DNA from 2 places in the Roseburia sp. AF25-13LB genome. Region 2 is predicted to be linked to the other one. Evidence: predicted binding sites of a transcription regulator. Region 2 holds the regulator's gene; the other holds the start of a gene.

Region 1 (7,655 bases), on a different contig from region 2:
AAAGGAGCGTATCAAGAACTTTAACGAGTTCCATACCCCTCTCTCAAAAGAGAAACAAAGAGTACAGGCAGCACGTTGTATGAACTGCGGCGTGCCGTTCTGCCAGGCTGGTATGAATATCATGGGAATGACCAGCGGATGTCCGCTGCATAATCTGGTACCGGAGTGGAATGACCTTTTGTATACCAACAACTGGGAGCAGGCATATAACCGTCTGACCAAGACCAACAACTTCCCGGAATTTACCTCAAGAGTATGTCCGGCACTTTGTGAAGCAGCCTGTACCTGTGGACACTGGGAAGACCCGGTAACCTGTAAGGCAAATGAGCATGGAATCATTGAAAATGCCTATGAAAAAGGATATGCTGCAGCAAAACCTCCAAGAGTCCGTACCGGAAAGAAGGTTGCAATCATCGGTTCCGGTCCTGCCGGACTTGCAGCAGCAGACCAGTTGAATAAAAGAGGACATTCCGTTACCGTATTTGAAAGAGATGACCGTGTCGGTGGACTTTTGATGTATGGAATCCCGAATATGAAGCTGGAAAAATGGGTTATTGACCGTAAGATTAATATAATGAAAGAAGAGGGTGTCGAGTTTATTACCAATACCAATGTTGGAAAAGACATCAAGCCGGCAAAACTCTTAAAAGAATATGACCGTGTCATCTTAGCCTGTGGAGCAAAGAATCCAAGAGACATCAAAGCTCCGGGCAGAGATGCAGAAGGCATTTACTTTGCAGTAGATTTCTTAAAGGCAACTACCAAGAGCCTTTTAGATTCCGAGCTTAAAGATAACAAATATATTTCTGCCAAGGGAAAGAAAGTAGTTATCATCGGTGGTGGAGATACCGGAAATGACTGTGTCGGAACTTCTATCCGTCACGGCGCAGCCAGTGTCATCCAGCTTGAAATGATGCCAAAAGCACCGGATGAGCGTGCAGAGAACAACCCATGGCCGGAGTGGCCAAGAGTCTGCAAGACAGACTACGGTCAGGAAGAAGCAATTGCCATGTTCGGTTCCGACCCTCGTATTTACCAGACAACCGTAAAAGAGTTCTTAAAAGACAAGAACGGTAAGCTCTGCGGATTAAAAACCGTAAAATTAGAGGGCAAAAAGGATGAAAAGACCGGACGGATGCAGATGGTGGAAGTACCGGGCTCCGAAAGCAAGTTAGATTGTGATCTGGTTCTGATTGCAGCAGGCTTCCTTGGAACAGAAGATTACATTGCCAAAGCATTCGGCGTAGACTTAAATGCCAGAACCAATGTGGCAACAGAAGCCGGTCATTACAAGACCAATGTGGAAAATGTCTTTACAGCAGGAGATATGCATCGTGGACAGTCCCTGGTTGTATGGGCAATCCGTGAAGGAAGAGAAGCAGCCCGTGAAGTAGACGAAAGTCTGATGGGATATTCTTATCTTTCCGTACAGTAATGAAAATTACAATATAATGATAGAAGAAAGTCGTCTGACTATGGTGCACCGGAGGGTGAGCTGTGGCAGGCGGCTTTTTCGTGGTTGACACATTCTGCTTTTGGGGCATAAAATAACCCTTGTGACAAAAAGAGCGAGAAGAAAACAGCGAAAGGACATAAAGAGAATGAGCAGGAAAGCAGTATTTTTTGATATTGATGGAACATTGTGGGACGAGCATTTTGTGATACCGGAGAGCACAAAGGAAGCAATCCGGAAGCTGCGGGAAAATGGACATCTGGCATTTCTCTGCAGCGGAAGAACCAGAGCATTTATTCAGGATGAAAGATTGCTGACACTGGGATTCGACGGAATTGTGGCAGGCTGCGGTACCTGGATAGAGATGGATGGAAAAACACTTTTTTATAAAAAATTAGAACAGGAATTGATAGAGGATACCATACATATATTAAAAGAGTATGGAATTCCTACGGTATATGAGGGAAGCCGGAATTTGTATATGGATCTGGAAGAATTTGAAGAAGACCCTTATGGCTTGAAACTAAAAGAGACATTGGGAGAGGATTTGCTGCCGGTAACGGGAAATGAAGCAATTATGGAAATCAGTAAGTTTTCCTGCTCCACACCGGATGATACTTATCTTAAGGTACTTTCCCATCTGGAAGAGAATTTCACACCGCTGGTGCATGATGCGGCATGTGCAGAGTTTGTTCCAAAAGGATTTTCCAAAGCGTCCGGCATCGAAAAAACCTGTGAGCTTCTTGGTATTGAGAAAGAAGATACCTATGCATTTGGAGACAGTATCAATGATGTGGAAATGTTAAAGCATGTGCAGCATGGAATTGCCATGGGAAATGGTACCAAAGCAGCAAAAGAAGCAGCGGATTATATCACAGCACCATTGCACGAAGACGGCATTTATAAGGGATTGGAGCATTTTGGACTGATTTCATAAACAAATCTAAAAAAAGTATTAAATCGTTACAAATTACAGAAAGTGAGAAAACGAGAGAAAAAACGAGATATTAAGAGTAAATATAAGGAAACAAGAGAAAAATAAAAAATGGTCAGGCTTGCGAAAAAGAGACGCAGAAACTATTATATGACTATCAGTTAGCACTCGGTTTGAATGAGTGCTAATAAAAAAGAAAGAAAACAAAGAGACCGAATCAAGGAGGCAATGAATCATGAAATTAGTACCATTATCAGACAGAGTTGTATTAAAACAGTTAAAAGCAGAGGAAAAAACCAAATCCGGAATTATCTTAGCAAGTGCTGCACAGGAGAAACCACAGGAAGCAGAAGTAATCGCAGTTGGTCCTGGCGGAGTGGTAGATGGCAAAGAAGTTACCATGCAGGTAAAAGAAGGACAGAAGGTTATTTATTCTAAATATGCCGGAACAGAAGTAAAACTGGATGGCGAAGAATATATCATCGTAAAGCAGAATGATATTCTTGCAGTAGTAGAATAATCGAATTGATAATTGGTAAATAAAACAAATAATAAAATAGGAAAATAGAAGAAAGAGGTAAGAAATTATGGCAAAGGAAATCAAATATGGAACAGAAGCCAGAACAGCATTAGAGGCTGGAGTTGATAAACTGGCAAATACAGTCAGAGTAACAATCGGACCCAAAGGAAGAAACGTTGTACTGGATAAATCATATGGCGCTCCATTAATCACAAATGATGGTGTTACCATTGCAAAAGAAATCGAATTGGAAGATGCATTCGAAAATATGGGCGCACAGCTTGTAAAAGAAGTAGCAACCAAGACCAATGACGTTGCTGGTGATGGTACTACAACAGCAACCGTTCTTGCACAGGCAATGATTCAGGAAGGAATGAAGAACTTAGAGGCTGGTGCAAACCCAATCGTTTTAAGACGTGGTATGAAGAAAGCAACTGAAAAAGCAGTTGAAACAATCGCAGCAATGTCTTCTAAAGTAACCGGAAAAGACCAGATTGCAAAAGTTGCATCTATTTCCGCAGGTGATGAAAGCGTTGGCAACATGGTAGCAGATGCAATGGAAAAAGTTTCCAATGATGGTGTTATTACCATTGAAGAGAGCAAGACCATGCAGACAGAGCTTGACCTGGTAGAAGGTATGCAGTTTGACCGTGGATACATTTCCGCATATATGTGCACAGATATGGATAAGATGGAAGCAGTTTTAGATGAGCCGTACATCTTAATTACCGATAAGAAAATCAGCAACATTCAGGAAATCCTTCCACTGTTAGAACAGATTGTTCAGTCCGGTTCCAGACTTCTTATCATTGCTGAAGATATCGAGGGTGAAGCTTTAACTACATTGATTGTAAATAAACTGCGTGGAACATTTAACGTTGTAGCAGTAAAAGCTCCAGGATATGGCGACAGAAGAAAAGAAATGTTAAAAGATATCGCTATCCTTACCGGTGGTCAGGTAATTTCAGAAGAAGTTGGTCTGGAATTAAAAGATGCTACTATGGCACAGCTTGGCCGTGCAAAATCTGTTAAGGTTAAGAAAGAGAACACCGTTATCGTTGATGGTGAAGGAAATAAAGAAGAAATCCAGGCAAGAATCGGCCAGATTCGTGCACAGCTTGAAGAGACAACATCTGAATTTGATAAAGAAAAATTACAGGAAAGACTTGCAAAACTGGCAGGCGGCGTAGCAGTTATCCGTGTTGGTGCTGCAACAGAGACAGAAATGAAAGAAGCAAAACTTCGTATGGAAGATGCTTTGAATGCAACAAGAGCAGCAGTCGAAGAAGGAATCATCGCAGGTGGCGGTTCTGCATACATCCATGCATCCAAAGAGGTTGCAAAGCTTGCTGAGACATTGGAAGGTGATGAGAAGACCGGTGCAAAGGTTATCTTAAAAGCATTGGAGGCTCCATTGTATTACATTTCCGCAAATGCAGGTCTTGAAGGTGCAGTTATTATTAATAAAGTAAAAGAGTCCGCTCCTGGTATCGGATTTAATGCAGCAACAGAAGAATATGTAGATATGGTAGAAGCTGGTATCCTTGACCCGGTTAAGGTTACAAGAAGTGCTTTGCAGAATGCAACATCTGTAGCATCTACATTACTTACAACGGAATCTGTTGTAGCAAATATCAAAGAAGATGCTCCTGCAATGCCGGCAGGAAACCCAGGTATGGGAATGATGTAATAAGAAAATAAAATATATTACTGAAAAGTAAGGATAGAGAGCTCCTGGCTGCGGATAATGCAGTCAGGAGTTTTACTATGCAGTTTTTTTCCTGATGTTAGTTTTTTGGGGGCAGTTGTTTTGATTTGCAAAATATGTTACAATTATTTCATTGTGTAACATGAAGTCTGAACAGCAAGGAGGAAGAAAAATGGGAAAGGTAGTTATTCTTACAGACAGTTCCAGTGGAATTCGTCAGGCAGAAGCGCAGCAGTTAGGGATTAGCGTATTACCAATGCCTTTTTTTATAAATGGTGAAACACTGTTTGAGGATATCAATCTGACACAGGATACATTTTATGAGCATCTGACAGATGGAGCAGAGATTTCAACATCCATGCCGGCAGTAGGAGACCTTACAGACCGTTGGGATGAGCTTTTAAAAGAATATGATGAAATAGTATACATTCCTTTATCCAGTGGATTGAGCAGTTCCTGTGAGACAGCAACAGCATTATCTTCAGATGAAGAGTATGAGGGCAGGGTTTTTGTAGTAAACAATCAGAGAATTTCTGTAACACAGAAACAGTCCGTATTTGATGCAATCAGGCTGGCAGAGAGTGGCAAGAGCGGAAAAGAGATTAAAGATATTTTAGAGGATGCAAAATTCCAGTCCAGCATTTATATCATGGTAGATACCCTTTACTATCTGAAAAAAGGTGGAAGAATTACACCGGCAGCAGCAGCACTGGGAACATTGTTGAAATTAAAACCGGTATTACAGATTCAGGGTGAAAAGCTGGATGCTTTTGCAAAAGCCAGAACGGTAAAGCAGGCAAAAAGCATTATGATAAAAGCAGTAAAAGATGACTATGCATCCCGCTTTAAGGAGTGTCAGGATGAGATGCAGCTTTGTATTGCATACACTGGAGATATAAGTGCAGCGATGGAATTCCGCAAAGAAGTGGAAGCAGAATTTGGGATTACAGACATTATGATGGATCCGCTTTCTTTAAATGTATCCTGCCATATCGGACCGGGAGCATTAGCACTTGCCTGTGCAAGAAAATTATAGGATTTAAAGTGTAAATTCTTGGTAAAATTGATTGACCAACCACAAAATATTGTGTAGAATTGAAATAGTTTAACTTGTTAATGTATAAAAGCAAGTAACATATCATGGTAAAACGAAGGAGGAAAATGAAAATGGCATTTTGTGGTAATTGTGGCACACAAGTGGGTGATGATGCAGATTTTTGCCCAAATTGTGGCCAGAAATTAAAAGGGGAGATGGAACAGCCGGCAGAGCAGGAAGCACCGGTACAGGAACAGCCGGCAGAGCAGGAAACACCGGTACAGGAGCAGCCGGCAGAACAGGAAGCACCGGTACAGGAACAGCCGGCAGAACAGAAAACACCGGTACAGGAACAGCCGCAGCAAGGACAGTTCCAGAGTCAGCCGCAGCAGGGACAGTTCCAGAGTCAGCCGCAGCAGGGACAGTTCCAGGGACAGCCGCAGCAGGGACAGTTCCAGGGACAGCCGCAGCAGGGACAGTTCCAGAGTCAGCCGCAGCAGGGACAGTTCCAGGGAAGACCACAGCAGGGACAGTTCCAGGGACAGTTCCAGGGAAGACCACAGCAGGGACAGTTCCAGGGACAGCCGCAGCCGCAGCAGGGACAGTTCCAGGGACAGCCACAGCAGGCACGCCCGCCTAAGAAACCATTTAAGATGACGAAACAGTTATGGGCATTGCTTATTGCAGTCATTGCAGTTGTAGTAGTTGCAATTGTTGCACTTGTGGTAGTGAAGAATCAGAAAAAGAAAGTAAATATCAACGATTATATTTCTGTAGAGTATAACGGATATGAAACAGCGGGAACAGCATATGTTGATTTTGACGAGACCGGATTCAGTGAAGCTGTTATCAAGGCACAGGGAAAGAAACTTAAAAATGTAAAATCTCTTGATGACCTTGACTGGAGTGACCTCACAGATTTGATGGGAAGTAGTAATTGGGATTTGATTGACAGTATTACTTTTGATGTGAAACCGGATTCAGACCTGTCAAATGGTGATGTGGTAACCGTTACTGCTTCATGGAATGAAGATTATGAGAAAAAAGCAGGAGTTAAAATTCTTTCCAAAGAACAGGAATTTACAGTAGAAGGACTGGAAGAAGTAAAAGAAGTTGATCCGTTTGAAGATATCGAGGTAACCTTCTCAGGAACACCACCTTATGTATATCCAGACTGGACCAATAATTCAGATGATGATTACTTACGTTATCTGTGGTTCAATTTTGAAGATTATGACAGTCTTGATGTCGGAGATACCGTAACTTTAACAGTTGATGAATCAGAAGAGAATGCATTGGCAAATGGTTACAAATTCACACAGACATCAAAAGAATATACTGTATCCGGAGTAGATTCTTATGTAACATCTGCTGCAGATATTTCAGCAGACAATCTGGATTCCATGAAAAATGAAGCAACAGATGCGTTAGATGCATATTTTGCAAATAACAATTCCTATATTGGAAATTCCGGATTCAGTTATGAAGGTTCTTATTATCTGGTTGCAAAAAACAGTGATACATGGGGTGATACGAACGTCCTTTATCTGGTATTTTCGACAACTGTAACCAGTGCAGAAAGTGCATTTGAGCCAACTGTTGTATACTTCCCGGTAAAATATACAAATATAATGGCATTATCTGATGGAAGCCAGAGTTTCAATACATACGGTGATATCGAAGGATATACTGATTTAGAGTATGATGACGGATGGTATAATGTTGATGGTTATACAGATGGGGCACAGATGTTTAATGATCTGGTTGTAACTCAGAAGGTTGATTATACTTACGAAGTAACTGATAATTTAACTCAGTTTGGAAACTAAAGGAGAAGGAAATGAATTCTGGAAATGATTTTACAAAGCACATTCATGTGAAAAATATCATTCGTCTGTTATCTATTTTATTAATGGTATTTTTCTTTGTGCCATCATTTATGGTATCCTGTGCAGGATATGGAAATATTAAAATCAGCGCTTTTAAAGCTATGACAGGTATTAA
Region 2 (7,655 bases):
TACCATGATAGAATTGACAAACCCATCCAATCTTCCGGATCCATCCGAAATCGAATATATGGAAGAGCCGATGGTTGCAGCAGAAATTATGGTGACATCCGAATATGTAGGTGCCATTATGGATTTGTGCCAGGAACGCCGTGGTATCTATAAGAGTATGGAATATATTGAGCAGACCCGTGCAGTTATTAAATATGACCTTCCGTTAAATGAAATTATTTATGATTTCTTTGATGCATTGAAATCCCGTTCCAAAGGATATGCGTCCTTTGATTATGAGATGAAGGGTTATGAGCAGTCAGAGCTTGTGAAGCTGGATATTCTTATTAATAAAGAAGAAGTGGATGCTCTTTCCTTTATTGTATTTAAGGATACCGCCTATGAGCGTGGAAGAAAGATGTGTGAGAAGTTAAAGGAAGAGATTCCGAGACATTTATTTGAGATCCCGATTCAGGCAGCCGTTGGAAGCAAGGTAATTGCCCGTGAGACAGTAAAAGCAATGCGAAAAGATGTGCTGGCAAAATGTTACGGCGGTGACATCAGCCGTAAGCGTAAACTGTTAGAGAAACAGAAGGAAGGTAAGAAACGTATGCGTCAGGTGGGAAATGTAGAGATTCCACAGGAAGCATTTATGAGTGTACTGAAGTTAGATGAGAAATAGATGACAGGAGAACATAGATGGAACTTTATGTGCATATTCCTTTTTGTGTAAGAAAATGTGAATATTGTGATTTCTTATCAGCACCTGCGGACGAGCGGTTACAAAACCGCTACGTGGGTGCTCTTTTGCATGAAATCAGATATTACGGACAGACAATGGGACGTCCGGCTCTTTCTACTATATATATAGGGGGCGGAACACCGTCTCTTTTAGCACCGGAATATATCGCACTTCTTTTAAAACAGATTCAGGTAAGCTTTGAGGTGGAAGCAGATGCAGAGATTACCATAGAATGTAATCCCGGAACTTTAAATGAGGAAAAACTTCTTACCTATAAAGAAGCAGGCATTAACCGTCTCAGCATAGGGTTACAGTCTGCCTTTGATGATGAATTAAAGATATTAGGAAGAATCCATACTTACCGGCAGTTCTTGGAGAATTATGAATGTGCCAGAAGATGTGGATTTGAAAATATCAACGTTGATTTGATGAGTGCCCTGCCTTATCAGAGTACGGAGAAATTTGTCACCAGCTTAAAGCGTGTCATAGCATTAAAACCGGAACATATTTCAGCCTATTCCCTGATTATCGAAAAGGGAACACCATTTTATGAAAAATACAAATTCGAGGCAGTGCTCCGGGAAGCCGGAAAGCCGACAGAGCATCTGCCATCTGAAGAGACAGAGTATGAAATTTATAAAAAGACTCAGGAGATTCTTGCAGAGGCAGGTTATGAGCATTATGAAGTATCCAATTATGCAAAGCAGGGGAAAGAGGCAAGGCATAATATCGGATACTGGAAGCGGGTACCGTATCTTGGGGTAGGACTTGGGGCAGCTTCCTTGATTGGAGAAGTACGCTACAGTAATATAAGAGAGATTGAAGCGTATATCAAAGCATGCGGTAATATTTCGGCGAAGGAAATAGATGGAGTACCGGCATTGAATCTCCATGAGAGTGCAGATGCAATCAGCCGCCATGCCCAGATGGAAGAATTCATGTTTTTAGGCCTGCGTATGTTAAAGGGAGTTACAAGAACAGAATTCAAAGAGACTTTCGGCGTGGAAATAGAAGCAGTATATGGCGAAGTCTTAAACCAGCTTCAGGAAGAGGACTTAATCGAGAAAAAAGCCGGTGTAATAAAGCTCAGCGACCACGGTATGGACATCAGTAACTATGTACTCGCCCAGTTTTTACTGGATTAAGTAGTGCGGTGTTGAACCGCATTGAATCAGAACAAATCTAAAGAAATTATAAAATTATAAAATGCTGTTGACAAAAAAAACGAATGGTGCTATCTTAAGTACATAGAAATTAGCACTCTTTCAAGTTGAGTGCTAACAACAAAGAAAAAGCAGTACAAAAAGCTTTTCCAAATACCTATAAAAGTTTCATTTTCAGGAGAACGTGAATGAACGAGAACGAATTAGATGAAAGAAAAACAAAAATCTTAAATGCAATCATTCGCAACTATCTGGAAACGGGTGAGCCGGTTGGTTCAAGAACCATTTCCAAGTATACGGATTTGAACTTGAGTTCCGCAACAATCCGGAATGAGATGTCGGACTTGGAAGAGATGGGATATATTTTGCAGCCACATACATCGGCAGGAAGAATTCCATCCGATAAGGGATATCGCTTCTATGTAGATAATCTGATTGCAGAGAAGGACAAAGAAGTATCCGATATGAAAGAGTTCGTAATTGAACATACGGAGAAGATGGAACAGGTATTGCAGCAGGTGGCAAAGTTGTTGGCGAACAACACGAATTACACCACCATGATAACAGCACCGCAGTATCACCACAACAGCCTGAAGTTCATCCAGTTATCCAATGTGGATGATGAACATATTCTGGCAGTTGTCGTATTGGAAGGCAATCTTGTGAAAAATAAGATGATTCCGATAGAAGAGCCGATAGATAATGAGCATATGTTAAAACTTAACATGCTTTTGAATACACATTTAAATGGATTGTCATTAGATCAGATTAATCTGGGCACCATAGCAGTGTTGAAAGAGAAAGCCGGTATCCATTCCAAAGTCATCAGTGATGTATTGGATGCAGTAGCAGAAGCAATCAGCGAAGACGAGGATTTGGAGATATATACCAGCGGTGCAACGAATATCTTAAAATATCCGGAGTTATCGGATTCGCAGAAAGCAGGAGAGCTTTTAGATGCGTTAGAAGAGAAGAAACAGTTAGTAAGTCTGGTGACGGATAACCTCAGCAATGAGGAGAACGGCATACAGGTTTATATAGGAGATGAATCTCCAATTCAGACCATGAAGGACTGCAGTGTGGTAACAGCTACCTATGAACTTGGTAAAGGCGTGAAGGGAACGATAGGAATTATCGGACCGAAGCGTATGGATTATGAGAACGTCATGGATAATCTGAAAAATTTGAAATCACAACTAGAAGGCATATTTGATAAGCCGAAGAAAGAATAGCATAGAAAGGTGGCAAGGAAGTGGCAGAAGAAAAGAAAGAAGAAGTGCTTGAGGAAGTATTAGAAGACTTAGAAGCAGAGGATGCAAAAAAGCAGGAAGAAGCACAGAATACCGCCTCAGAAGAAAAAGAAGTTGAGGCAGAAGAAAAAACGGAAGATACCGAATCTGAACCGGAAGAAATAGAGAAAGAAGATGAGGAGAAAAAGAAAGGTATCTTTAAAAAGAAAGACAAGAAAGATAAGAAGGACGAACAGATTGAAGATTTAACCGACCGGCTGAAACGTCAGATGGCAGAATTTGAAAACTTCCGTAAGAGAACGGAAAAGGAAAAGAGCCAGATGTATGACATGGGAGCCAGTGCAATCTTAGAGAAAATCCTTCCAGTTATCGACAATTTTGAAAGAGGGCTTGCAGCTGTACCGGAAGAAGACAAAAACAATGGCTTCGTAGAAGGTATGGATAAGATTTATAAGCAGATGATGACAGTGCTGACAGAAGTTGGTGTAACACCGATTGAAGCAGCCGGTCAGGAGTTTGACCCGAATCTCCATAATGCAGTAATGCATGTGGAAGATGAAGAACTCGGTGAGAATGTAGTAGCCGAGGAGTTACAGAAAGGTTACAAGTACAAAGAAAATGTAATCAGACATAGCATGGTAAAAGTAGCGAATTAAGCATAGGAGGATAAGAACATGAGTAAAATTATTGGTATTGATTTAGGAACAACAAACAGTTGTGTGGCAGTTATGGAAGGTGGAAAACCTACCGTTATAGCAAACCAGGAAGGTGCAAGAACAACACCATCTATCGTAGCATTTACAAAAACAGGTGAGCGTCTGATTGGTGAACCAGCAAAACGTCAGGCAGTAACCAACGCAGAGAAAACAATCTCTTCCATTAAGAGACATATGGGAACCGATTACAAAGTAAGCATTGATGACAAACAGTATTCTCCACAGCAGATTTCTGCAATGATTTTACAGAAATTAAAAGCTGATGCAGAAGGATATTTAGGAGAAAAAGTATCAGAAGCAGTTATTACTGTACCGGCATACTTCAATGATGCACAGCGTCAGGCAACCAAGGATGCAGGTAAGATTGCAGGACTTGATGTAAAACGTATCATCAACGAGCCGACAGCAGCAGCACTTGCTTATGGACTGGACAACGAAAAAGAACAGAAAATTATGGTATACGACTTAGGTGGTGGTACATTTGATGTATCTATCATCGAAATCGGTGACGGAGTCATCGAAGTATTATCTACAAATGGTGATACCAGATTAGGTGGAGATGATTTCGATAACAAGATTACACAGTGGATGATTGACGAATTCAAGAAAGCAGAAGGCGTTGACTTATCTACTGATAAGATGGCTCTTCAGAGATTAAAAGAAGCTGCAGAGAAAGCTAAGAAAGAGTTGTCTTCAGCAACAACAACCAATATCAACCTGCCATTCATTACTGCAACAGCAGAAGGACCAAAGCACTTTGATATGAACTTGACAAGAGCAAAATTCGATGAGTTGACACATGACTTAGTAGAAAGAACAGCAATTCCGGTACAGAACGCTATGAAGGATGCAGGCGTAACCAATGCAGACTTAGGCCAGGTATTATTGGTTGGTGGTTCTACACGTATCCCGGCTGTTCAGGATAAAGTAAGACAGTTAACAGGCAAAGAGCCAAGTAAATCCTTAAACCCGGATGAGTGTGTAGCACTTGGTGCTTGTATCCAGGGTGGTAAATTAGCAGGAGATGCCGGCGCAGGTGATATCCTTCTTCTGGATGTTACTCCATTGTCACTGTCTATCGAGACCATGGGTGGAGTTGCAACAAGACTGATTGAGAGAAATACAACAATTCCTACAAGAAAGAGCCAGATTTTCTCAACAGCAGCAGATAATCAGACAGCAGTAGATATCAACGTAGTGCAGGGTGAGCGTCAGTTCGCGAGAGATAACAAATCCCTTGGACAGTTCCGTCTGGATGGTATCCCACCAGCACGTCGTGGAGTTCCTCAGATTGAAGTTACTTTCGATATCGATGCAAACGGTATTGTAAATGTATCTGCAAAAGACTTAGGAACCGGAAAAGAACAGCATATTACAATTACTGCCGGATCTAACATGTCTGATGCAGATATCGATAAAGCAGTAAAAGAAGCAGCTGAATTTGAAGCACAGGACAAGAAGAGAAAAGAAGCAATTGACACCAGAAATGATGCAGATTCCTTCGTATTCCAGACACAGCAGGCATTAGACCAGGTTGGAAATAACCTTGATGCGGCAGATAAATCTGCAGTAGAGGCTGACTTAAATGCACTGAAAGCTTTAGTAGATGCAAATCCACAGGCTGAAAACATGACAGAGGATCAGGTTGCTGAGATGAAAGCAGCAAAAGAGAAACTGATGGAAAGTGCACAGAAAGTATTTGCTAAGATGTATGAGAATGCTCAGGCAGCTCAGGGAGCCGCTGGTGCAGGCCCTGATATGGGAGCAGGTGCAGCCGGTGGAGCAGCTGCAGGTTCCGCAGATGATGATGTGGTAGATGCTGATTACAAAGAAGTATAATTCTACAGATAAAAAGCAGTAGAAAGGGTTGGCAGTTTTACTGTCAACCCTTACAAACGGTAAAGAGGGAATAGATTATGGCAGAACAGAAAAGAGACTATTACGAGGTCTTAGGCGTTGATAAAAACGCAGATGACGCAGCAATAAAAAAAGCATATCGTGTCCTTGCCAAGAAATATCATCCGGATATGAACCCGGGGGATAAAGAAGCAGAAAAGAAATTCAAGGAAGCATCTGAAGCATATGCAGTACTGAGCGACCCGGAGAAGAGAAAACAGTATGACCAGTTTGGCCATGCAGCCTTTGATGGAGGTGCCGGCGGAGCAGGCGGATTTGATTTCTCAGGTATGGATATGGGAGACATTTTTGGAAGCTTTGGAGACATTTTCGGAGATTTCTTTGGCGGCGGAAGACGCAGCAGCAGCAACGGACCGATGAAGGGAGCCAATGTACGTGCCAGTGTCAGAATTACATTTGAAGAGGCAGCATTTGGCTGTGAGAAAGAAATTGATTTAGTATTAAAGGATGAATGTAAGACCTGTCATGGTACAGGAGCGAAGCCGGGAACCAGTCCGGAGACCTGTAGCAAATGTCAGGGAAAAGGAAAAGTGGTATATACCCAGCAGTCCTTATTTGGTATGGTACAGAATGTACAGACCTGTCCGGAATGTAACGGAAGCGGTAAAATTGTTCGTGACAAATGTCCGGACTGTCGTGGAACCGGCTACATTGCCAGCAGGAAGAAGATTAAGGTCAGCATTCCTGCCGGAATTGATAACGGTCAGAGTGTAAGAATCCGTGAAAAAGGTGAGCCGGGGGTAAATGGCGGACCAAGAGGAGATCTTCTGGTAGAAGTAGTAGTATCCCGCCATCCAATCCTTCAGAGACAGGGCATGGATGTATATTCAACAGCACCAATCAGTTTTGCACAGGCAGCATTGGGCGGAGAAGTAAGAATTACAACCATCGACGGCGATGTGGTCTACGAAGTAAAACCTGGTACACAGACCGACACCAGAATCCGTCTGAAAGGAAAAGGAATCCCATCCCTGCGTAACAAGGCAGTCCGTGGTGACCAGTATGTTACACTTGTGGTTCAGGTCCCGACCGGATTAAATGAAGCTGCAAAAGAGGCACTGCGCCAGTTTGATGCAGAGACCGGTAATTCATTAAAGACACAGAATGGTGCGGCAGGCACGAAAAAGAAAAAGGGATTTATGGGAAAAATTAAAGAGTCCTTCGATGATTTATAAAAATGATAAAGCTGTTTCCTGAAAAATGGAGGCAGCTTTTTTTACGCGAGTAGCGAGAAAAATCGCATGCTTGCAGATTTGGCGAGCACCGCGATAACTCGAGAAACTCGCAAAGCGTGTTTCTCGTAGTTGAGTATTGTGATAATTCGGGAAAACTGCAAAAGTGAGTTTCTCGTTGTTGCATTTTGTGACAACATATTGTATACTGTTTCTGATTCATAAGTTTTTTGTAACCATATGTTGATTTAGGCAACCGTTTATGAGACAAGGAGAGAGATTTATGAAGCAGCATAACAGCGCTGTGATTAAGAAGGATGCAGCACAGTTTGATAAATGGTGTTTTCAGCAGACTGTGGAACTGGAACATACAAGGAGAGAACTGGAAAATTCCAAACGCGAGATGGAACACCATCAGAGGGAGTTAGAACGTCAGAAGCGGAAATTCGAGATGGAGAAGAATCTTGAACAGGAGCGGATGAAGCGGGAACAGCATCTTTTTGACATGAAGTGGAAAATATTAGAAAGTGAACTTCAGAAACTTGCTGCCGAAAAGCAGAAAATGGAGCGTCAGAGAGACTTTTACAGCAGAGTACATGAATTTGAACAGGAGAATAGAAACCAATCATCCAATGTGGTGAAGGGAGAAATGTTCTTTATGGGCGTGGGCAATGAAAAATCATTGCGGAAGCGTTATAAGGATTTGATTAAAATAT

The links. The regulator HrcA, encoded in region 2, represses chaperone genes, less so after heat shock. The targets are predictions, from matches to a motif close to TGTTAGCACTCNNNNNNNNNGAGTGCTAACA.
Region 1: groES (co-chaperone GroES) is a predicted target of HrcA. The motif match lies at 2,547-2,577, and genes of this name have one in related genera.

What each region holds. Positions count from the first base shown of each region.
Region 1 is NZ_QUFO01000005.1:212,820-220,474, forward strand. It holds gene DWY37_RS09425 (glutamate synthase subunit beta) at 1-1,435, shown strand, start outside; gene DWY37_RS09430 (Cof-type HAD-IIB family hydrolase) at 1,602-2,390, shown strand; gene groES (co-chaperone GroES) at 2,623-2,907, shown strand; gene groL (chaperonin GroEL) at 2,975-4,597, shown strand; gene DWY37_RS09445 (DegV family protein) at 4,788-5,651, shown strand; gene DWY37_RS09450 (zinc ribbon domain-containing protein) at 5,783-7,480, shown strand; gene DWY37_RS09455 (zinc ribbon domain-containing protein) at 7,492-7,655, shown strand, end outside.
Region 2 is NZ_QUFO01000001.1:561,692-569,346, reverse strand. It holds gene lepA (translation elongation factor 4) at 1-661, shown strand, start outside; gene hemW (radical SAM family heme chaperone HemW) at 679-1,866, shown strand; gene hrcA (heat-inducible transcriptional repressor HrcA) at 2,073-3,116, shown strand; gene grpE (nucleotide exchange factor GrpE) at 3,137-3,790, shown strand; gene dnaK (molecular chaperone DnaK) at 3,809-5,689, shown strand; gene dnaJ (molecular chaperone DnaJ) at 5,767-6,942, shown strand; gene DWY37_RS02760 (molecular chaperone DnaJ) at 7,223-7,655, shown strand, end outside.